DNA from 2 places in the Streptomyces polygonati genome. Region 2 is predicted to be linked to the other one. Evidence: riboswitches for the same ligand, from Rfam matches in the RefSeq annotation. Region 2 holds a riboswitch; the other holds the start of a gene.
The links. A riboswitch is a leader RNA that binds a small molecule or an ion and turns the genes downstream of it on or off. The one in region 2 is predicted to bind thiamine pyrophosphate.

Region 1: another riboswitch for thiamine pyrophosphate. It lies ahead of thiO (glycine oxidase ThiO); the one in region 2 lies ahead of ACFO3J_RS03855 (thiamine ABC transporter substrate-binding protein).

The regions. Positions count from the first base shown of each region.
Region 1 is NZ_JBHSBB010000003.1:95,309-105,899, reverse strand. Features, by position in the region: gene ACFO3J_RS02455 (Rv2175c family DNA-binding protein) at 1-356, opposite strand, end outside; gene ACFO3J_RS02450 (NAD(P)/FAD-dependent oxidoreductase) at 449-1,666, opposite strand; TPP riboswitch at 1,920-2,007, shown strand; gene thiO (glycine oxidase ThiO) at 2,015-3,220, shown strand; gene thiS (sulfur carrier protein ThiS) at 3,217-3,423, shown strand; gene ACFO3J_RS02435 (thiazole synthase) at 3,427-4,224, shown strand; gene pknB (Stk1 family PASTA domain-containing Ser/Thr kinase) at 4,376-6,322, shown strand; gene ACFO3J_RS02425 (sulfite oxidase-like oxidoreductase) at 6,379-6,993, opposite strand; gene bfr (bacterioferritin) at 7,183-7,674, shown strand; gene ACFO3J_RS02415 ((2Fe-2S)-binding protein) at 7,703-7,969, opposite strand; gene ACFO3J_RS02410 (class II 3-deoxy-7-phosphoheptulonate synthase) at 8,121-9,470, opposite strand; gene ACFO3J_RS02405 (N-acetylmuramoyl-L-alanine amidase) at 9,753-10,591, shown strand, end outside.
Region 2 is NZ_JBHSBB010000005.1:65,300-75,890, forward strand. Features, by position in the region: gene ACFO3J_RS03825 (gamma-aminobutyraldehyde dehydrogenase) at 1-353, opposite strand, end outside; gene ACFO3J_RS03830 (ABC transporter ATP-binding protein) at 646-1,368, shown strand; gene ACFO3J_RS03835 (hypothetical protein) at 1,424-2,545, shown strand; gene ACFO3J_RS03840 (LOG family protein) at 2,782-3,870, shown strand; gene ACFO3J_RS03845 (ABC transporter ATP-binding protein) at 3,920-4,954, opposite strand; gene ACFO3J_RS03850 (ABC transporter permease) at 5,048-6,664, opposite strand; gene ACFO3J_RS03855 (thiamine ABC transporter substrate-binding protein) at 6,796-7,902, opposite strand; TPP riboswitch at 7,894-8,006, opposite strand; gene rlmN (23S rRNA (adenine(2503)-C(2))-methyltransferase RlmN) at 8,037-9,143, opposite strand; gene ACFO3J_RS03865 (hypothetical protein) at 9,382-9,765, shown strand; gene ACFO3J_RS03870 (hypothetical protein) at 9,762-10,523, shown strand.

The DNA of each region.
Region 1 (10,591 bases), on a different contig from region 2:
GCGCGACGCTTCACCTCGGTCCCGCGATTCTCCCGCAGCGCCTGGGCGGGGGTGCCGGGCAGGGTCGGGTCGGGGGTGAAGAGCCACTCCAGCGCCTCTTCGTCCGAGAACCCGTCGTCCTTCAGGACGGTCAGCGTGCCGGACAGGCCCTTGATGATCTTCCCCTCACCGAGGAAGTCAGCGGGCACCATCAGCACCCTGTTCTCACCGCGGCGGACCGCGAGGAGTTGTCCTTCCTTGATCATCGGCCGGATCCGGGTCACTTCGAGACCGAGACGCTCGGCGACCTCCGGCAGGGTGAGCCACGAGGGGACGAGAGCGTCAATGTGTGCGTCAACAGACGAGAAAACTGTCACGGGACAAGCCTGCCACCTGCCACCGACAAGCGCTGCGGCACGACGCCGACCGGGGTACGGACGGAGGTACGGACCCGCCTCCGCCGACCGGGCTACGCGGCCGGCCGGCGGACCACCGAGGTGAGCGGCAGCGAGGGGTCTGCCGCCAGCAGCGGGTCCAGCGCCGCCGACCGGGTGATCAGCTTGCGGGCCTGGGTCATGTCCCGGGGCCTGCCCACCGCCAGCAGCGCCACCAGCTGCTCGCCGCGCAGCCACAGCACCGACCAGGCGGGACCGGCCGGATCGCCGCGCGTGACCATCGTGTCGCCGTCGGTGTGGTGGCCCGCGTACTGCACGAACCGCCCGAACTGCTCGGACCAGAAGTACGGCACCGGGTCGTAGCGCTCGTCGCCGCCGTTGACGTTGGCGGCGGCGGTGCGCGGGCCCTGCATCGCGTTGTCCCAGTGGTGGACCAGCAGCCGCCGGCCGTAGCGGGCGGAGGGGAAGGAGGCGCAGTCGCCGACCGCGTAGACGCCGTCCGCGGTCGTACGCAGCCGGTCGTCGGCGAGGACCGCGCCGTCCTCGCCGAGCGCGACGTCGGAGCCGGCCAGCCAGCGGCTGGCGGGCCGGGCGCCGATGCCGACCACGACGGCCTCGGCGGGCAGCCGGCCGCCGTCGGCCAGCAGGACGCTGCCCGGTTCCAGCGCGGCGACGGCCGTACCGGTGCGCAGCTCCACGCCGGCCTCCTCGTACCACCCGCGCATGTGGTCGGTGACGGACGCGGGCAGCACACCGGCCAGCGGTCGCGGCGCCGCCTCCACCACGGTCACCTCGCAGCCGGCCTGCCGCGCCGCGGTCGCGAACTCGGCGCCGATCCAGCCGGCGCCCACCACCACGAGCCGCTGCCGCGCCTCCAGCACCGGGCGCAGCGCGAGGGCGTCGTCCAGGGTCCGCAGCGGGTACACCCCGGCCAGCCCCTGGGTCCCGGGCAGTTCGACCGCGTAGGCGCCGGTGGCCAGCACCAGGCGGTCGTACGGCACGGGTCCCTGGTCGGTGACGAGCTCCCGGGCGCCGGCCCGCAGCTCCCCGGCGCGCACACCGAGCCGCAACTCCACGTCCAGGGCGCCGAAGTCGATGTCGAACCGTACGTCCACGGGGCCCGCCCCGCTGTCCCCGAGCAGCACCGCCTTCGACAACGGCGGCCGGTCGTACGGCGGATACGGTTCGTCCCCGAGCAGCGTGATCCCGCCCCGCCACCCCTGCCCGCGCAGCTCCACCGCGGTCTGCACTCCGGCCGTCCCGGCCCCGACGATCACCACGTTCTCGCTCACGCGCTCACCGTATGCCTCCGGGCCCGCCGATTCCGCGGAGTCCGCGGCTTCCCGTGGGGGGTGGGGTGCGCTGCCCCGCCCGTGCTCCCCGGGAGGTCCGATCACGTGCCCCCGCCGATGGTGGCGCGGCGCCGCGAGAAGGTTGTTCGCCGGCAACGGGGTGGCACGGGCGGGCGGGTGGGAAAAACCGGCCCCCGCGCCGCCGGGCGCGGGTACACCCGGCGCACCCGCGGGGATAGGGTGCCGGGAGAAGCGCGGGAGCCCGGACGTACCGGGCTGAGAGGGCGGCTGGTCGGCCGCCGACCGTAAGAACCTGATCCGGGTCATGCCGGCGAAGGGAGACGCACGATGCCCACCCACGCGAACACCCCCGCGAAGGCCCGCGCGAACACGCCCGCCAACGGAGCCCGAGGCCACGACGTGCTGGTGGTCGGCGGCGGCCTCATCGGGCTGGTCACGGCCTGGCGGGCCGCCCAGCGCGGGCTGGCGACCGCCGTCGCCGACCCGCGGCCCGGCGGCGGAGCCGCCCACGTGGCGGCCGGGATGCTGGCCGCCGTCACGGAACTGCAGTACGGCGAGCAGACCCTGCTCGACCTGAATCTCGCCTCGGCCGCCCGCTACCCCGACTTCGTCGCCGAACTCACCGAGCTGACCGGCCTCGGCACCGGTTACCGCCCCTGCGGCACCCTCGCCGTCGCGCTGGACGCCGACGACCGCGCCGATCTCCGCGATCTGCACGCCTTCCACGCCTCGCTGGGCCTGGAGTCGCAGTGGCTCAACGGCCGGGACTGCCGCCGCCTCGAACCGCTGCTCGCGCCGGGCGTGCGCGGTGGTCTGCGGGTGGACGGCGACCACCAGGTCGACCCGCGCCGGCTGGCCGCCGCGCTGCTGCGGGCCGCCGAACTGGCGGGCGTGAGCTTCCTGCGGTCCGCGGTGGCCCGTATCTCGCGGGCCGGCGACCGGGTGACGGGCGCCCTGCTGGCGGACGGCACCGAGGTCGCCGCCGACCGCACGGTGCTGGCCGCCGGCAGCGAGAGCGGGCGGATCGCGGGGCTGCCGGAGGAGGCGCTGCCGCCGGTCCGGCCGGTCAAGGGCCAGATCCTGCGGCTGCGGGTGCCGGCCGCGCACGCGCCGTTCCTGTCCCGCACGGTACGGGCGGTGGTAAGGGGCAGCCATGTCTATCTCGTGCCCCGCGAGAACGGCGAACTCGTCCTCGGCGCGACCAGCGAGGAGTCCGGCTGGGACACCACGGTCACCGCCGGCGGCGTCTACGAACTCCTGCGGGACGCCCACGAGCTGGTGCCCGGCATCACCGAACTCCCGCTCACCGAGACCCAGGCCGGCCTGCGCCCCGGCTCCCCCGACAACGCCCCGCTGCTCGGCGCCACCGCGCTGGACGGCCTGCTGCTGGCCACCGGGCACCACCGCAACGGCGTGCTGCTCACCCCGGTCACCGGCGACGTCATGGCCGAGGTGCTGGCCTCCGGCGAAGTCCCGGACTACGCGCGGCCCTTCACCGCCGCCCGGTTCACCCGTCAGGAGCAGCCGGCATGACGATCACGGTGCTGCTCAACGGCGAGCGGCGTGAGCTGACCGCGCCCTCCTCGCTGGCCGCCCTGGTGGCCACCTTGACCGCCGCGCACTCCGGGGTGGCGGCCGCGCTGAACGAGACGGTGGTGCCGCGCACGGACTGGGCGGCCACCGCGCTGGCCGACGGCGACCGGATCGAGATCCTGACCGCCGTGCAGGGGGGCTGAGCCATGACCGTTCCCGACCCGCTGCGGATCGGCGACGCCGTGTTCGGCTCCCGGCTGATCATGGGCACCGGCGGCGCGCCCAGCCTGGAGGTGCTGGAGCAGGCGCTGCTGGCGTCCGGCACCGAACTGACCACGGTCGCGATGCGGCGCCTCGACCCGGCCACCAAGGGGTCGGTGCTGTCGGTGCTGACCCGGCTCGGCATCCGGGCGCTGCCGAACACCGCGGGCTGCTTCACCGCGGGGGAGGCCGTACTGACCGCGCGGCTGGCCCGCGAGGCGCTCGGCACGGACTGGGTGAAGCTGGAGGTGATCGCCGACGAGCGCACCTTGCTGCCCGACCCGGTGGAACTCCTCGACGCGGCCGAGACGCTGGTGGACGACGGCTTCACGGTGCTCCCCTACACCAGCGACGATCCGGTGCTGGCGCGCAAGCTGGAGGACATCGGCTGCGCCGCGATCATGCCGCTCGGCTCCCCCATCGGCTCCGGGCTCGGCATCCGCAATCCGCACAACTTCCGGCTCATCATCGAGCGGGCCGGTGTCCCCGTCATCCTCGACGCGGGCGCCGGGACGGCCTCGGACGCCGCCCAGGCGATGGAACTCGGCTGCGCCGCCGTCATGCTGGCCTCGGCGGTCACCCGCGCCCAGCGCCCGGAGCTGATGGCCCACGCCATGCGCCACGCGGTGCGGGCGGGCCGCCTGGCCCACCGGGCGGGCCGCATCCCGCTCCGCCACCACGCGCTGGCCTCCACCCCGGCCGACGGCGCCGCCTTCCTCGACCCCGAACGTCCCGCCTTCTGAGAGATCGACCGGATCGACCCGGTAAGGAAGGCTTTGCCGAAGTTGGCCGGGGTTGGCCGGGTTACGAAATGATTCCGGATCGCCACGGACTGGACCCAGTGCCCTTACGGGCCTCAGGGATTCGGCGGGCGGGCTCGTAGAATCGGGCTTCGTGGACACCACCGTGCATGACCCCCTCGTCGGCCGGCTGCTCGACGGGCGCTACCGGGTCGAGGCCCGGATCGCGGTCGGCGGGATGGCCACGGTCTACCGGGCCGTGGACACCCGCCTGGACAGGGTGCTCGCGCTGAAGGTGATGCACCCCGGGCTCGCGGCGGACACCGGCTTCGTGGAGCGGTTCATCCGGGAGGCGAAGGCGGTCGCACGGCTGGACCACGCGAATGTGGTCGGGGTCTACGACCAGGGCACGGACGGCACCTACGTCTATCTGGCCATGGAGTACGTGGCCGGCTGCACCCTGCGCGACGTGCTGCGCGAGCGCGGCGCGCTCCAGCCCCGCGCGGCCCTGGACATCCTGGAACCGGTGCTGGCCGCGCTCGGCGCCGCGCACCGGGCGCAGCTGATCCACCGGGACATGAAGCCCGAGAACGTGCTGATAGGCGATGACGGACGGGTGAAGGTCGCCGACTTCGGCCTGGTCCGCGCGGTGGACACCCAGACCAGCTCGACCGGGGCCGGCTCGCTGCTGGGCACCGTCTCGTATCTGGCGCCGGAGCAGATCGAGTACGGCGTCGTCGACCAGCGCACCGATGTGTACGCGTGCGGGGTGGTGCTCTACGAGACGCTGACCGGGCGCAAGCCGCGCAGCGGCGGCACGCCGGCCCAGGTGATCTTCCAGCAGCTGAGCGAGGCGATGCCGGCGCCGTCCGCCGTCGTGCCCGGGCTGGCGCCGGCCCTGGACCGGCTGGTGGCCCGGGCGACCGCCCGCGATCCGCTGGACCGGCCCGTCGACGCGGTGGAACTGCTCGCCGAGGTGCGGGCGGCCCGCGCCGCGCTGACCGCGGAGCAGCTGGACGACCGGCCGGCCGGCGTCGTGCCCGCCGCGGTGGCCGCGACCGGTTCCGAGGAGCCGACCAGCGTCGTACCGCTGCCGCCCGTCACCGACCGGGCGGCGGACCACGCGGGCGACCGGCTGAACCGTACGAGCCGGCTGGTCATGCCCCCGCTGCCGCCGCTGGAGCCGGCGGACCCGCCCGGAGCCGGCCGCGGGCCGGGCAGGCGGCGGGGCGGCCGCCGGGGGCCGATCGCGGTGGTGCTGGTGCTGCTCGCGCTGCTCGGGGCGGGCGCGGGCGTGTGGTACATCGTCGACGGCCAGTTCACCACCGTCCCCGCGGTGCTCTCGCTGCCCCAGGGCCAGGCCCGCCAGAAGCTGTCGTCGGCGGGGCTGGACAGCAGGGTGGAGCAGGACTTCTCGCTGACCGTGCCGCGCGGCAGTGTGATCGGCACCGACCCGGCTCCGGGCGGGCGCGTCCGGGACCACGCCACGGTGACGCTGACCGTCTCCAAGGGCCCGCAGCAGGTGCGGGTGCCGGCGCTCAAGGGCCGGACGCTGGCCGCCGCCCGGCAGGAACTCACCCGTGCCGGGCTGGCCCCCGGCACCGTGACCAGGGCGTTCAGCGATGCGGTGCCGCAGGGCCAGGTGATCTCCACCGATCCGGCCGGCGGCGGCGACCGCGCCCCCGGCACCCCGGTGGCGATCACCGTCTCGCGCGGCGCGGCCATCGAGGTGCCGGACGTGATCGGGGACTCGGTGTCCGACGCCCAGCAGGAGCTGGAGCAGGCCGGCGTGAAGGTGGCGCTCGCCCAGGACGAGGTGTTCTCCGACGAGGCGGACGCGGGCTCGGTGGCGCGGGTGTCCCCGTCGGGCGAGGTCGGCGCGGGCGACACGGTGACGATCACGGTCTCCAAGGGCCAGCAGACCTTCGAGGTGCCCGAGGTGACCGGCAAGAGCCAGGATGACGCCGAGCGGATCCTCAAGGCGGCCGGATTCGACACGCGGGTGATCAACCTCTTCTTCGGCGACACCGTCTTCAGCCAGTCCCCGGACGGCGGCGGCCAGGCACCGAAGGGCGCCACCATCACGCTCTGGGTGCGCTGAGCGCCGGGCCCCGCCCGGTGCCGGGCCGGGCGTGGCCGGCGACCGGGCGCGGACCGCTACAGCTCCGGGCCGTCCCCGGGCTGCTCCTGGTAGGAGTACCGCTGCTCGCGCCATGCCTCGCCGACGTTGTGGTAGCCGCGCTCCTCCCAGAAGCCGCGGCGGTCGGCCGTCATGTACTCGACGCCGCGGACCCATTTGGGGCCCTTCCAGGCGTAGAGCCGGGGGACGATCAGCCGGACCGGGAAGCCGTGTTCGGCGGTGAGCGGCTCGCCGCCCTTGTGGGTGGCGAAGACGGACTTGTCGTCGAGGAAGTCCTCGATCCGCAGATTGGCGGAGAAGCCGTACTCCGCCCACACCATCACATGCGTGACGTCGTCGGCGGGCGGGGCGAGTTTGGCCAGTGTCGAGGCGGCCACGCCGCCCCATTCCACGCCGAGCATGGAGAACTTGGTGACGCAGTGGAAGTCGGCGATCACCGTGGCGTAGGGCAGCCCGGAGAATCCCTCGTGGTTCCAGCAGGTCTTGTCCCCGTCGGCGGTCGCACCGAAGACCCGGAACTCCCAGCGTTCGGGCCTGAAGCGCGGCACCGGCCCGTAGTGGGTCACCGGCCAGCCCCGCTGGAGGCGCTGCCCCGGAGGGAGTCCTCCCTCACGGCGCGGCGGTGAACCCATGCGCCCCATGGTGACAGACGAACCGGGTGCTTCTGACCGGGCCCGTCCCATTCGGCACGACTTGCGGACGGCGCCGGTCCGTGCGGTGCGCCCGCGCTTACTGGATCGCGCCGACCCGTGATGCGAGGATGCGGGGGCGAACCCACGGATCCGTGAGGTCCGAGAGATCCGAACGAAGGACGGCGTGGCATGCGGGGCGACCCCGAGGTCCTGGAGTTCCTCAACGAACAGCTGACCGCCGAGCTGACCGCGATCAACCAGTACTTCCTGCACGCGAAGATGCAGGAGAACTTCGGCTGGCTGAAGCTGGCCCGCTACACCCGGTCGGAGTCCTTCGACGAGATGCGGCACGCCGAACTCATCACCGACCGGATCCTGCTGCTGGAGGGCCTGCCGAACTACCAGCGGCTGTTCCATGTCCGGGTGGGCCAGACGGTCACCGAGATGTTCCAGGCCGACAAGCAGGTGGAGGTCGAGGCGATCGACCGGCTGCGGCGCGGGGTGGAGCTGATGCGCGCCAAGAGCGACATCACCTCCGCCAACATCTTCGAGGCGATCCTGGCGGACGAGGAGCACCACATCGACTACCTGGACACCCAGCTCGACCTGATCGAGAAGCTGGGCGAGCCGCTGTACATCGCGCAGCAGATCGAGCAGCCGAGCGACGCCGGCCAGGACTGATCCCGGAGACCGGCCGGCGGGCCGGGACTCAGGCGGCCCGCACCCCGGACCCTTCGGAGACCTCGGACACCGGGGACACCCGGGACAGCTCGGACAGCTGGACCTGCGGCCCGGCGGCGACCCGGACCGCGCCCCGGCCCAGCAGCGCCTGGATGCGCTTGACGCAGGACCCGCAGTCGGTGCCGGCCTTGCAGGCGGAGGCGATCTGCCGGGGGGTGCAGCGGCCGTCGTCGGCGTGCTGCCGGACCTGCTGCTCGGTGATGCCGAAGCAGGAGCAGATGTACACGCGGTTCACCGCCGTTCAGGGCCGGAGCAACTGAGGTCAGCCTTACCTTACCTGCGACCGGGGTGGAGCAAAAGCGGCGAGGGGCCCGGATCGGTGTGATCCGCGCCCCTCGTTCAACTGTCCGCTCATGCCGGGCCGGCCCGGCATGCCGTCCGCCGGGTCACTGGCCCCGGTACATCTCCGCCACCAGGAAGGCCAGGTCCAGCGACTGGCTGCGGTTCAGCCGGGGGTCGCAGGCCGTCTCGTAGCGCTGGTGCAGGTCGTCCACGAAGATCTCGTCGCCGCCGCCCACGCACTCGGTCACATCGTCGCCGGTCAGCTCGACATGGATGCCGCCCGGGTGGGTGCCGAGGCTGTGATGGACCTCGAAGAAGCCCTTCACCTCGTCGAGGACGTCGTCGAAGCGGCGGGTCTTGTGGCCGGAGGCCGCCTCGAAGGTGTTGCCGTGCATGGGGTCGGACACCCAGGCCACCCGGGCGCCGGACGCGGTGACCTTCTCCACCAGCGTCGGCAGCTTGTCGCGCACCTTGTCCGCGCCCATCCGCACCACGAAGGTCAGCCGGCCGGGCTCGCGGTCCGGGTCGAGGCGGTCGATGTAGCTGAGCGCCTCCTCCGGGGTGGTGGCGGGGCCGAGCTTCACCCCGATCGGATTGCTGATCCGCGAGGCGAACTCGATGTGCGCCCCGTCCAGCTGCCGGGTCCGCTCACCGATCCACACCATGTGCCCGGAGACGTCGTAGAGCTTGCCGGTGCGCGAGTCGGTACGGGTCAGCGCCGTCTCGTAGTCCAGCAGCAGCGCCTCGTGGGATGCGTAGAACTCCACCGTCTTGAACTCGGCCGGGTCGGTGCCGCAGGCCGCCATGAAGTTCAGCGCGTTGTCGATCTCCCGGGCCAGCGCTTCGTAACGCTGGCCCGACGGCGAGGACTTGACGAAGTCCTGGTTCCAGGCGTGCACCTGGCGCAAATCGGCGTAGCCGCCGGTGGTGAAGGCCCGCACCAGATTGAGGGTGGAGGCGGACGCGTGGTACATCCGCTTGAGCCGCTCGGGGTCGGGGATGCGGGCCTGCGGGGTGAACTCGAAGCCGTTGACCGAGTCGCCGCGGTAGGTCGGCAGGGTCACGCCGTCGCGGGTCTCGGTGGGCTTGGAGCGCGGCTTGCTGTACTGGCCCGCGATCCGCCCGACCTTGACCACCGGCACCGAGGCGGCGTACGTGAGCACCGCCCCCATCTGCAGCAGCGTTTTCAGCTTGTTGCGGATCTGGTCGGCCCCGACGGCGTCGAACGCCTCGGCGCAGTCGCCGCCTTGGAGCAGGAACGCCTTGCCCTCGGCGACATCCGCCAGCCGGGAGCGCAACTGGTCGCACTCACCGGCGAACACCAGCGGCGGATACGAGACGAGGTCGGCGATCACATCGCGCAGAGCCTCGGGGTCGGGCCACTCGGGCTGCTGCGCCGCGGGAAGAGACTGCCAGGTGTTGCCACCGGTGGGGAGTTCTGCGTTCACGGTCACACGCCAAGATTACGGCTTCGCGCCCCCGCGTCCGCCGCTCGACCAGAAGATGAGACGTAGCGTCCGGCCGGACGACCGGCGTGGGGCGGCGGTGATGGCGGTGGCGTGCGGGGCGGCCGGGGTGACAGGGGTGCCCCCGAGAACCACAGCGACGGCTGCTAGCGTCTGCGCTTCGGGGCGGGCTCCACAGGAGACGACCGCCCAGGTGGAGGGCGCGCGCACGCGCCCGTTGAGCCGGGGGGCTTTGCGTTGCCACGCAGTAGACACCGTAGAAAAACCTCATTGATCGCGTACGGGGCCGCCGCCGCGGTACTGGCCGGGGCGGCCACCTACGGAACGATCGCCATCGCCTCACCTTCGGGGGGATCCGACCGGGCGAGCGGCACCGACACCCACGCGCTGCAGAACGACTTCACGGACGCCGCGAAGGAATTCAAGGTCCCGCGGAGCATCCTGATGGCCGTGTCCTACCGGCAGACCCTGTGGGACTCCCACGACGGGAAGCCGAGCACCACCGGTAACTTCAACGTGATGGGCCTCACCCAGGTCAATCCCGGTGATGTCGCCGCGCAGAGCGGCGCCGAGGTCACCGACGAGCTGAACCAGAGCGGCGACCCGGCCAGGACCAAGAGCTTCCACCCGGACGCGAAGCTGCTGAAGGACGTCGGCGCGGTCGACACCGCCGACCCCCGGCTGCACACCGTGGACGCGGCGGCCAAGCTGATCGGCCGGTCCACCGCCGAGGTGCGCGGCGACAGCAAGCAGAGCGTCCGGGCCGCCGCGGCGCTGCTCGCCCAGTACGAGAAGACCGCCGTCGGCTCGCTGCCCGCCGACGCGGGCCACTGGTACGCCGCGGTCGCCCGCTACAGCCAGTCCCCCGACGCCCAGGGCGCCCAGCTCTTCGCGGACCGGGTGTTCGACACGGTCAGGAGCGGCCAGAGCGCCACCACCGAGGACGGCCAGCAGGTCTCGCTGCCCGCCTCGCCCGACGTGGTCCCGGTCAAGCTCGGCAAGGCCCCGCTGGCCGCCGCCGTCGGCACCGCCCCGGCGGCCACGACGAACGCCGCCGCGACGCCGACCCCCGAGTGCCCGGCCTCGCTGCACTGCGCCTTCGTACCGGC
Region 2 (10,591 bases):
CCGGCGAAGAAGCGGATCTGGTCCACCATCGGCGGGATCTCCTCGCTCGCGGTCAGCGCGAGCGGCTTGCCGGTGTTCTCGCTCTCCACGGCGATCAGCTCGCCGGCCCGTGCCTCCACCGCGTCCGCGATCCTCAGCAGCGCCCGCTGCCGCTCGGCGGGCGTGCTGTCCCGCCAGCCGGGGAAGGCGGCCGCCGCCGCGCTCATCGCCGCGTCGACATCGGCCTGCCGGGACAGCGGCGCCCGGGCGTACGGCTCCCCGGTCACCGGGTTGACCACCTCGGTGGTCCCTCCGTCGGCGGCGTCGCGGAATTCTCCGTCGATGTAGTTGCGCAGAGTACGGAGTTCGGTCACGGCGCTCGCTCCCTGATGGTTGTCCAATTACTGAGACACCATCCAGCTTAAGCACGATGGGGGTCGGCGAGAAGTTTGCCTGTGGACAACGGCCGGGCACCGGCGAGGCGGGCCGGCCGCGGCCGGACGGGGTGCCCTCCATCCGGAGGACCCGGCCGCCGCGCCTGCCGCCCGCCGCTCCGGCGGCGTGAATACGGTGCCGGGAGTGACCGCCCATCCCGCGGCTCGTTTGACGCAGTGGCGTTCGGCGCCCCTGTCGGACGGCCGAGGGAACGACCCGCGGAGGAACGGCATGGGGACCCCGCCCGACAACGACGTGCTCTGGGCCCGCGCCCTGCGGCACTCCTACCGGGGCGAGCCGGCCCTGCTCGGCGTCTCGATCAACGTCCGGGCCGGCGAGATCCTCACGGTGGCGGGGCATCGCGGCTCCGGCAAGTCCACCCTGCTGCACTGCCTGTCCGGGCGGCTGGTCCCCGAGGAGGGCGAGGTGTGGTTCAACAGCGCGCCCGTGCACACCCTGTCGGAGGGGGCGCGCGAAGCGCTGCGGCGCGACCGCTTCGGCTGGATCGGCCCGGGTGACCAGCTGGTGCCCGAACTGAGCGCGTGGGAGAACGCGGCGCTGCCCCTGCTGATGCGCGGCGACAGCCACCGGGAGTCCAGGGCGGTGGCCCAGGAGTGGCTGGAGCGGCTCGACATCGGCTCCGTCGCCCGCCGCCGGCCCGCCGACCTCCCGCACTCCCAGCGCCAGCGCATCGCGGTGGCCCGGGCGCTGGTCACCGGCCCGGACGTGGTCTTCGCCGACGAGCCGACCGCCCCGCTGCACCGCGCGGACCGCGATCTGCTGCTGCGCACCCTGACCAGCGCGGCCCGCTCGCACGGCATCACCGTGGTGCTCGCCACCACCGACCCGGAGCTCGGGCGGTACGCCGACCGCACCATCACCCTCGCGGACGGGCGCCCGGACACCGCGACGCGCCCGCACGACCGCGAACTCACCGCACCGGCCCGGGTATGAGCGGCCGCACGGCGGCGCCGCGCCCGCCCCGCGCCCTGGGAAACGCGGTGCCCGGGTGCTGAGCCTGCGGGTGCTGCGCGGCAGCCGCCCGGCCGCGCTGGCACGCTGGGCCCTGGTGGTGGTCGCCTCGGCCGGTACGGGGCTGCTGCTGCTGTCCTCGCTCGCCTGGGCGCTGGCGAACCCCGAGCACGGCGCGTACGACGCGGTCGTACGACTCGGCTGGTGCGCGCTGCCGGTGGCGGTGACCGCGCAGCTCGCGGTGGCGGTGGGGCGGTCGCAGCCCGCCGACTGGCCCGGTGCTGAGCTGGCGGCGGCCGGGCTCGGCCGGATCGGCGTCGTGCTGCTGGCCGCCGCGACTGCCGCGCTGGTCTGCGCGGTCGGCAGCGTCGTCGCGCTGCTGGCGTTCCTCCAGCTGCGCGGGGACGTGACCGGTGTGCCGTTCGACGGCGTCGGCCCGGGGCTGCTGGCCGCGGGCAAGACGCTGCCGCTGGCCGGGGCGGTCACCCTGCTCGCGCTGGTCCCGGCCACCGCCGCGGCGGCCACCGCGGCCCGGCTGCGGCCCGAATCCGCTCCCGCGCAGAACTCGCCCCGGGGCCTGCCCTGGGGGGTGGCGCTCACCGCGATCGGGCTGGCCGTCGAGGTCACCGCGCCCAAGGGGAACGCGCTCCCGCTGCCCAGCGGCCTCGGCGCGATCCCGCCCGGCGCGGTCGGCGGCTGGGTGCTCGCCACCGCAGGCCTGATGCTGGCCGGTCCCGGCCTGGTCCATGCCTGCGGCCGGCTGCTCGCCTCCTTCCGGCCGGGGGCGCTGCGGCTGCTCGCGGGGCGCGCCCTGCAGCACGAGTCCCGGGCGATCGGCCGCCCGCTGGGCCTGCTCTCCGCGACGGGGGCCGCCGCCCTGGCCGTCCAGGTCTTCCAGCACACCGCCGGCCACCCCATCGGCCCCGTCACCCTCTTCGCCACCGGCCTGATCGCCTTCTGCCTCCTGGCCACCTCCTCCCTCGCCCTGCGCCGGGCCAAAAGCACCCGCGCCGACGCCGCCACCGCCCTGCGCGACGTGGCCGCCTCCCCGACCCTCGTGCGCGCCGCCCTGGCCTTGCGCACCACCCTCGTCCTGAGCGCCCTGCTCCCCCTCACCCTCCTGGTCGCCTTCCTCTCCTCCATCCCCACACCGTCCTGACACCCCGCCGCGCCGGACTGCCGCACACCCGAACGCGTGGCGACGGCACCGCGGACCCCACCCGCACCGCCCGGACGGCTATCGTGCTGGACGTGCCCGCAGAGACGCCTTCCCCCGACGTACCGCCGACGCCCCCGCCGGGCGACAAGCACGGCAGCGAACCCCCGCCGCCCGCACCGGCGCAGGAACCGCCGGCCGGGACCGGCCCCGGGGTCAGACGGCCCGCGCAAGGCACCGTGCGGGAGATCGAGACGCTGACGGAGTTCGACCATGTCGCCGTCACCGGGACGTTCGCGGGTTACCGCGTGCAGGCGGTGGACCTGAGGGACCGCACCTTCGCGCTGCTGGTGGCCGAGACCTCGCAGGCGGTGTTCCTGGGCTGCCCGATGGAGCCGCAGGCCCTCGCCCATGTGCGGGCCAACGGAGCCCTGGTCTTCCCGCCCGTGCCCGAGCAGCCCTTCGACCCGTACCGGGCCACGCTCTACACGCCCGAGGAGCTCTACGGCGGTCTGGACGACGGCGGTTACCCGGCCACCGCGGACGCCCGGACCTACGGTTGGTTCCAGCGGACCGCCGCCGACGGCGACATACTCGCCTCGATGCTGCGCTCCATCCATGACGACGCGGTGGGCGACGCCCTCGACGAGGAGCTGCTCGGCCGGCGCGTCGTGGGCGTGATGGGCGGCCACGCCATGGAACGCGGCACCGAGTCCTACGCGGGGACCGCCCGCCTCGGCCGCGCCCTGACCCGCAAGGGGCTGACCGTGGCGACCGGCGGCGGCCCCGGCGCCATGGAGGCCGCCAACTTCGGCGCGTACGCGGCGCCGTTCGACGATCTGATGCTGGGCAAGGCCCTGACCGTGCTGGCCGGCGAGCCCTCCTTCCGCCCGTCCGTGACCGACTGGGCGTCGGCCGCCTTCGCCGTACGGGAGCGCTGGCCGGACGGCGGCGTCTCGTACGGCCTGCCGACCTGGTTCTACGGCCACGAGCCGCCGAACCCCTTCGCCGGCCGCATCGCGAAGTTCTTCGCGAACGCCACCCGGGAGGACGGCCTGCTGTCCCGCTGCACCGGGGGTGTCGTCTTCCTGCCGGGGGCGGCCGGCACGGTGCAGGAGGTCTTCGACGCGGCGACGCCGAACTACTACGAGTCGCGGGGCAGGCCGGCCCCGATGGTGCTGGTCGACCGGGACCACTGGACCACCCACCTGCCGGTGTGGCCGCTGCTGGAGGCGCTGGCCGACGGCCGGCCGATGGCCCGCCGGATCGCGCTGGTCGACAGCGTGGCCGACGTACCGGCCGCGCTGGACCGGCTGGACGCGGCCTGACCCGCTGACGGGCCACCGGCCGGCGCCGGTCGAACCGATCCCCGGTGCCTCATCGGCCGGCGGCGGTCCCGTCCAGTACGACGATGTCCTCGGCGGCGAAGACCGCGCCGACCCGGTCCCCCGGTGCCGGGGCGTCCCGCAGTCCGCACTCGGCCTCCAGCGCCGGCCCGCGCTCGGGCCGCAGCGTCACCGCGACATGCCCGCCGCGGAAGGTGCGGGCGAGCACCTCGCAGGCCAGACCGCTGTCCGGCGGCCCCAGCCGTACTCCGGTGGGCCGTACCAGCAGCAGGCCGGGACCTCGCGGGGTGCCGTCGGGGACGGGCAGTTCACCCCACGTGGTGGTGGCGGTCCCGCCGTCGACGGTGGCCGCGGTGATGTTGTCGAAGCCGAGGAAGCGGGCGACGAACTCCGAGGCCGGGCGCAGCCAGACCTCCAGCGGCGTGCCGGACTGGGCGATCCGGCCGTCCCGCATCACCACGACGCGGTCGGCGAGCGCGAACGCCTCCCCCTGGTCGTGGGTGACGGCCAGCACGGTGGTGCCCAACCGGCCGAAGAGCTGCCGCAGTTCGACCACGAGCCGTTCGCGCAGCGAGCGGTCGAGCTGGCCGAGCGGTTCGTCGAGCATCAGCAGCCGGGGCTCGGGGGCCAGCGCCCTGGCCAGCGCGACGCGCTGCTGCTCGCCGCCGGACAGGGTGGCGACGGCGCGCCGGGCGGCGCCGGGCAGGCCCACCAGGTCGAGGAGTTCGGCCACCCGGCGGTCGCGCGGCCCGCGCGCCACCTTGTGCATGCGCGGTCCGAAGGCGACATTGCCGCCGACGTCGCGCTGCGGGAAGAGCTGGTGGTCCTGGAACATCAGGCCCACCCCGCGTTTGTGCGCGGGCACCGTCCGCTGGTCGGCGCCGTCGAGCAGCACCCGCCCGGCGTCGAGCCGCTGGAGGCCGGCCACGGCCCGCAGCAGGGTGGACTTGCCGCTGCCGCTGGGGCCGAGCACGCAGACGATCTCGTGCGCGGCGACCTCCAGGTCCAGCGCGTCGAGGGCGGCGCGCGCGCCGAATCGTACGGTCGCCGCCTCCAGGCGCAGCAGCGGCCCGGTATGGGGCGCGGTGGCGGCTTGAGGCCGCGGACCGGGCGGGGGCTGGAGCCGGGGCTTTTCCGGCTGGGCCGGCTGGGCTGTCATCTAGAACTCCCCGGAGGAGTCGGCGCCGGTCCTGAGGTTCTCCAGGATCAGCAGCGAGGCGGCGCACACCAGCATCAAGATGGTGCTCAGGGCCATCGCCTGCCCGTAGTTGGCGGCGCCGGCCCGGCCGAGCAGGCGGGCGACGGCGACCGGGAGGGTGGGGCTGTCGGGGCGGGCGATGAAGACCGTCGCGCCGAACTCGCCGAGCGAGACCGCGAAGGCGAACCCGGCGGCGATGCCCAGCGCCCGCCCGACGAAGGGCAGTTCGACCTCGCGCCAGACCCGGGCCGGCGACGCGCCCAGCACCGCCGCGGCCTCCCGCAGCCGGTGGTCGACGGCTCGCAGCACCGGCAGCATGACCCGGATCACGAACGGCACCCCGACCAGTGCCTGCGCGAGCGGCACCAGCAGCCAGGAGTCCCGCAGGTCCAGCGGCGGCTTGTCCAGGGTGATCAGGAAGCCGAAGCCCACGGTGACGGCGGAGGTGCCCAGCGGCAGCATCAGCAGCGCGTCGAAGCCGCGGACCAGCCGCCCGGCGCCACGGACCAGCGCCGCCGCGGCCAGCCCGCCGATCAGCAGCGCCACGACGGTGGCGACGGCCGCGTACCGCAGCGAGTTCCACACCGTCTCCAGCGGGGCGACCAGGAAGGTGCCGCCGCTGGCGTCGGAGGAGGCCAGGGCCCGGTAGTAGGTGAAGCCGTAGCCGCCGGGGCCGTCCAGCGAGCGGGCGACGAGTACGCCGAGCGGCAGCAGGATCAGCAGCGCGACGACGCCGAGCACAGTGGCCAGCAGGACCCGTTCACCGCCGCGCGGCCGGTGCGCGGTGCGGGCCGCGTCGACCAGCCGCAAGGTCGCCTCGCGGCGCCGTACCGTCCAGGCGTGCACGGCCAGGATGCCGGCGACGGCGGCGAGTTGGAGCAGGGTCAGCACGGCGGCGGTGGGCAGGTCGAGGAGTTCCGCGGTCTGCCGGTAGATCTCGACTTCGAGGGTGGAGTACGTGGGTCCGCCGAGGATCTGGATCACGCCGAAGGAGGTGAAGGTGAACAGGAACACCATCAGCGCGGCGGCGGCCACCGACGGTCCGAGCGCGGGCAGCGTCACCCGCCGCCAGGCCGCGAACCGCCCGGCGCCGAGCATCCGGGCGGCTTCCTCCTGCCGGGGGTCGAGTTGCGCCCACAGCCCGCCGACGGTGCGCACGACCACCGCGTAGTTGAAGAAGACATGCGCGACGAGGATCGCCCACACACTGGTGTCCAGCCGGAAGCCGAGCAGATCGTCGGTGAAGCCGCCCCGGCCCAGCAGCGCCAGGAAGGCGGTGCCGGCCACCACCGTCGGCAGCACGAAGGGCACGGTGACGACCGCCCGCAGCAGCCGCTTGCCGGGGAATTCCAGCCGGGCGAAGACGTACGCGCCGGGCAGCGCGAGGGCCAGCGTCAGCGCGGTGGAGGCGGCCGCCTGCCAACAGGTGAACCACAGCACGTGCCGGACGGAGGCGTCGCCGAGCACGTCCCCGATCGGGCCGAGCCGCCAGCGGCCCCCCTGGTGCAGGCCGCGGCCCACGATGGAGGCGACGGGGTAGGCGAAGAAGACCGCGAAGAAGGCGAGCGGCGGGGTCATCAGGGCGAGCCGGATCGCGGTGCCGCGACCGGCGTGGGGCGCCCCGGCGGGGTCGGTGACGGGGTCGGCGGCGGGACCGGGATCGGCGGCCGGGGGCTTTCCGGGCAGGGACTCCCCCGCCGCCGGTGCGGTCACAGGACGATCGAGGTCCATGCCTTGACCCAGTCGTCCCGCTTGGCCGCGATCTTGTCGGGGGCCAGCGTGGTCGGGTGGTCGATCCGGGCGCCGTACTTGACGAACACCGCGGGTTCGGTGGCCCCCTCGCGCACCGGGTCCACGTACATCTGGAGCGGCATGTCCTCCTGGAAGGTCTTGCCGATCATGAAGTCGATCAGCGCCTTGCCGCCCGCGGTGTTCTTCGCGCCGTGCAGCAGCCCGGCGAACTCGATCTGCCGGAAGCAGGTGCCGGTGGACACGCCGACCGGGGACTGCGCGGGCTCGGGGCTGACGCCGACCACTTCGGCGGGCGGGCTGGAGGCGTAGGAGACGACCAGCGGCCGGTCACCCTTGGCCTTCTTGCCGGCGCCCGAGCCGGAGAAGCTCTGGTCGTACGCCTGCTCCCAGCTGTCGACCACCTGGACGCCGTTGTTCTTGAGCTGCTTCCAGTACGCCTGCCAGCCGTCGTCGCCGTAGGTGGCGGCGCTGCCCAGCATGAACGCCAGGCCGGGCGAGGAGGTGCTGACGTTCTCGGTGACCAGCAGGTTCTTGTACTGCGGCTTGACCAGGTCGGCGAAGGTCCGCGGCGGGCTGAGCTTGTGCGCGGTGAAGTAGGCGCGGTCGTAGTTGACGCAGACATCGCCGGAGTCGATGGGGGTGACGCGGTGCCGGGCCGCGTCGAGTTGGACGTCGGAGGGGATCTGCCCGAGGTCCTTGGCGGTGTACGGGTCGAACAGGCCGTTGTCGAGCGCCCGGGAGAGCAGCGTGTTGTCGACACCGAAGAAGACGTCACCGCGCGGGTGGTCCTTGGTGAGGATCGCCTGGTTGACGGCCGCGCCCGCGTCACCGCCGCGCAGCACCTTGACGGTGTAGCCGGTCTCCTTGGTGAACTCGGCCAGCACCGGCTTGGACGCGGCGAAGGAGTCGTGGCTGACCAGGGTGACAGTCTTGGAGGCAGGCCCGGCTTTCGCGCTGTCGCTCGCGGCGCCGGACCCGGAACCGCTGCCGCACGCGGCCAGGGCGGTGACTCCCGCGGTGGCGAGGACGAGCGCGCTGACGGCACGCCGACGGACGGTCTTCATGTGGTGACTCCCTACGCCGGTATGACCCGGATCAGGTAACGAGGGTCTGCGGCCTCGGGGGCCGCACTCTCAGCGCCGTCTCAGGCGCTCCCCTGTCGGAATGTTCATTTGTATGAATGCACGGTAGCAGCAGGTCAGCGTTCGGATGCCGCGAGCTGGCCGCAAGCGCCGTCGATCTCCTGGCCGCGGGTGTCCCGTACGGTCACGGGCACGCCGTGCGCTTCGAGGGCGGCGACGAACGCCCGCTCGTCCTGCGGCCGGGAGGCCGTCCACCGGGAGCCGGGGGTGGGGTTGAGCGGGATCAGATTGACGTGCACCCGGTGGTTCTTGAGCAGCCGGCCGAGCCGGTCGGCCCGCCACGCCTGGTCGTTGATGTCGCGGATCAGCGCGTACTCGATGGAGATACGGCGGCCGGACAGATCGGCGTAGCGCCAGGCGGCGTCCAGCACCTCGCGGACCTTCCAGCGGGTGTTGACCGGGACGAGGGTGTCGCGCAGTTCGTCGTCGGGGGCGTGCAGCGACACCGCCAGGCGGCACTTGAAGCCTTCGTCGGCGAACCGGTTCATGGCGGGGACCAGTCCGACGGTGGACACGGTGATGCCGCGCTGCGACAGACCGAGGCCGTCGGGCTCGGGGTCGGTGAGCCGGCGGATGGCGCCGACCACGCGGTTGTAGTTGGCCAGCGGTTCGCCCATCCCCATGAAGACGATGTTCGACAGCCGGGCCGCGCCTCCGGGCACCTCGCCGTCCCGCAGCGAGCGCATGCCGGCCACGATCTGGTGCACGATCTCCGCGGTGGACAGATTGCGGTCCAAGCCCGCCTGGCCGGTGGCGCAGAACGGGCAGTTCATTCCGCAGCCGGCCTGCGAGGAGATGCACATCGTCACCCGGTCCGGATAGCGCATCAGCACCGACTCGACGAGCGTCCCGTCGAACAGCCGCCACAGCGTCTTGCGGGTGTCGCCGTCGTCGCACGACGCGTGCCGGACCACGGTCATCAGCTCCGGCAGCAGCCCCTCGGCGAGCTTCCCCCGCGACGCGGCCGGTATGTCCGTCCACGCCGCCGGGTCGTCGGCGTACCGCGCGAAGTAGTGCTGCGACAGCTGCTTGGCCCGGAACGGCTTCTCCCCGAGCTCGGCCACCGCCTCCTTCCGCTCCGCGGGCGAAAGGTCGGCAAGGTGCCGCGGCGGCTTCTTGGCTCCGCGCGGCACAGCGAAAGTGAGTTCTCCGGGCACAGGCATGATGCCTCCCAGTGTCTCAGACCCGGCGCCATGGCCAGTCCGGACAGCAGGGTGACGGTCGTCTCCGGTCGTCCGTGGCCGTCTCTGGGCCGTCGCTTGACGGCCCAGAGACGGCCCGGCTTGCCGTGTGAGAGATCTCTGTGATCGGACAGCCGGATCTTTCGTCCTCCGTCCGAGGAACCGGCCCAACTGTCAACGATTCCCACACCCGCAGAGAATGGATCGCTAGCATGGCCATGTGGCATCTGACGATCGGATCATCGAAGTACCAGGAAGCGGAGCGCTTCCACCAGACGCGCGGATGGAACTAGAGATATGCCTCAAAGAGTTCGGAATAGATATCTCCACTGAGGCAAACAGACTTGAGGTCAGCTATCATGTCGGGAACGGGCCAGCTATCATCACCTCCAGCTATGTCCGCGAAGCATATCAGCTTGGCCGCCGAGGTCACATACAAAGACCCGTGCCCCCAGTAAAGCACCTGCTGGATATCGCCTCTTATACCGCAGCGGCCGTCGCGGGGGTTTTTGCGAGCAACCTAGCCAGCCCTGTCGGCTCCATCGGATTCGCCGTTTCACTGCTCGTCGGAATCTCCACCTATCTCGTAGGACGGAATCGATGAGCGAGTTCGCGGACGACTCTCATGAGACGCAGATCTCCCCCGATGCCAAGCGTGATGTCGAAGAAGTCTCACGTCAGATTTCTGACGACCTAATCCTTCGCGCTCGTCTCATCGCTGACGGTCGTGGTTCTAGGATGGTGGAGCGAGGAGACATTTATCTCGCTTCGCGCCACGAAGGCCAAAAGAGAAGAATTCTTGCCCAACTGACAGTAGTGAGATCACTAATTGTGATCATCCCGATAATCTTGGTGACGGTCGGTTTCACAGTGGTTATCCATGCGAGTGCCGGACTCCACCTACCCGCAGCGAACGCTACCGTGGCAACTGTGAGCGCCGCCCTGGGCGCTGCCATCGCTGCTGCTACTAGCTCTATCACTGCAAGGAAAACTCGGGAAGCAGCCGAGGTAGCAACGGACCTATCGCGCGGTGCCACAACGGCAATAGCTTACGAAATCGCCTCAGCTTGGAGCGATCTAGAGATGATGCTTCAGCAGGGAACACCTCAGAATACAATAGAAAATTTCAATATCAGGGAGTTGATCAATTCTTATACTACTAAAAATAATCTCCCGAAAGAGTTCTCGTCAGAGCTTCTCGACATACTGAGAGTGCGAAATCGAGTCGTACACAGACCCAAGGAACCCCTGACTAACGCAGAGGCAATAGAAGCACTCGACAAAGCGTTCGGTATTCTCAAAAAAATGGAGGAGCTACAGAGACGCAAGGGGGAGCAAACTTCGAGCGATAACACGAAGTAACCACTCACCCCTGCGCAAAATAACACGATGGGCGACTGCCAGCTCGCAGGCCATCACGAATAAAAGAA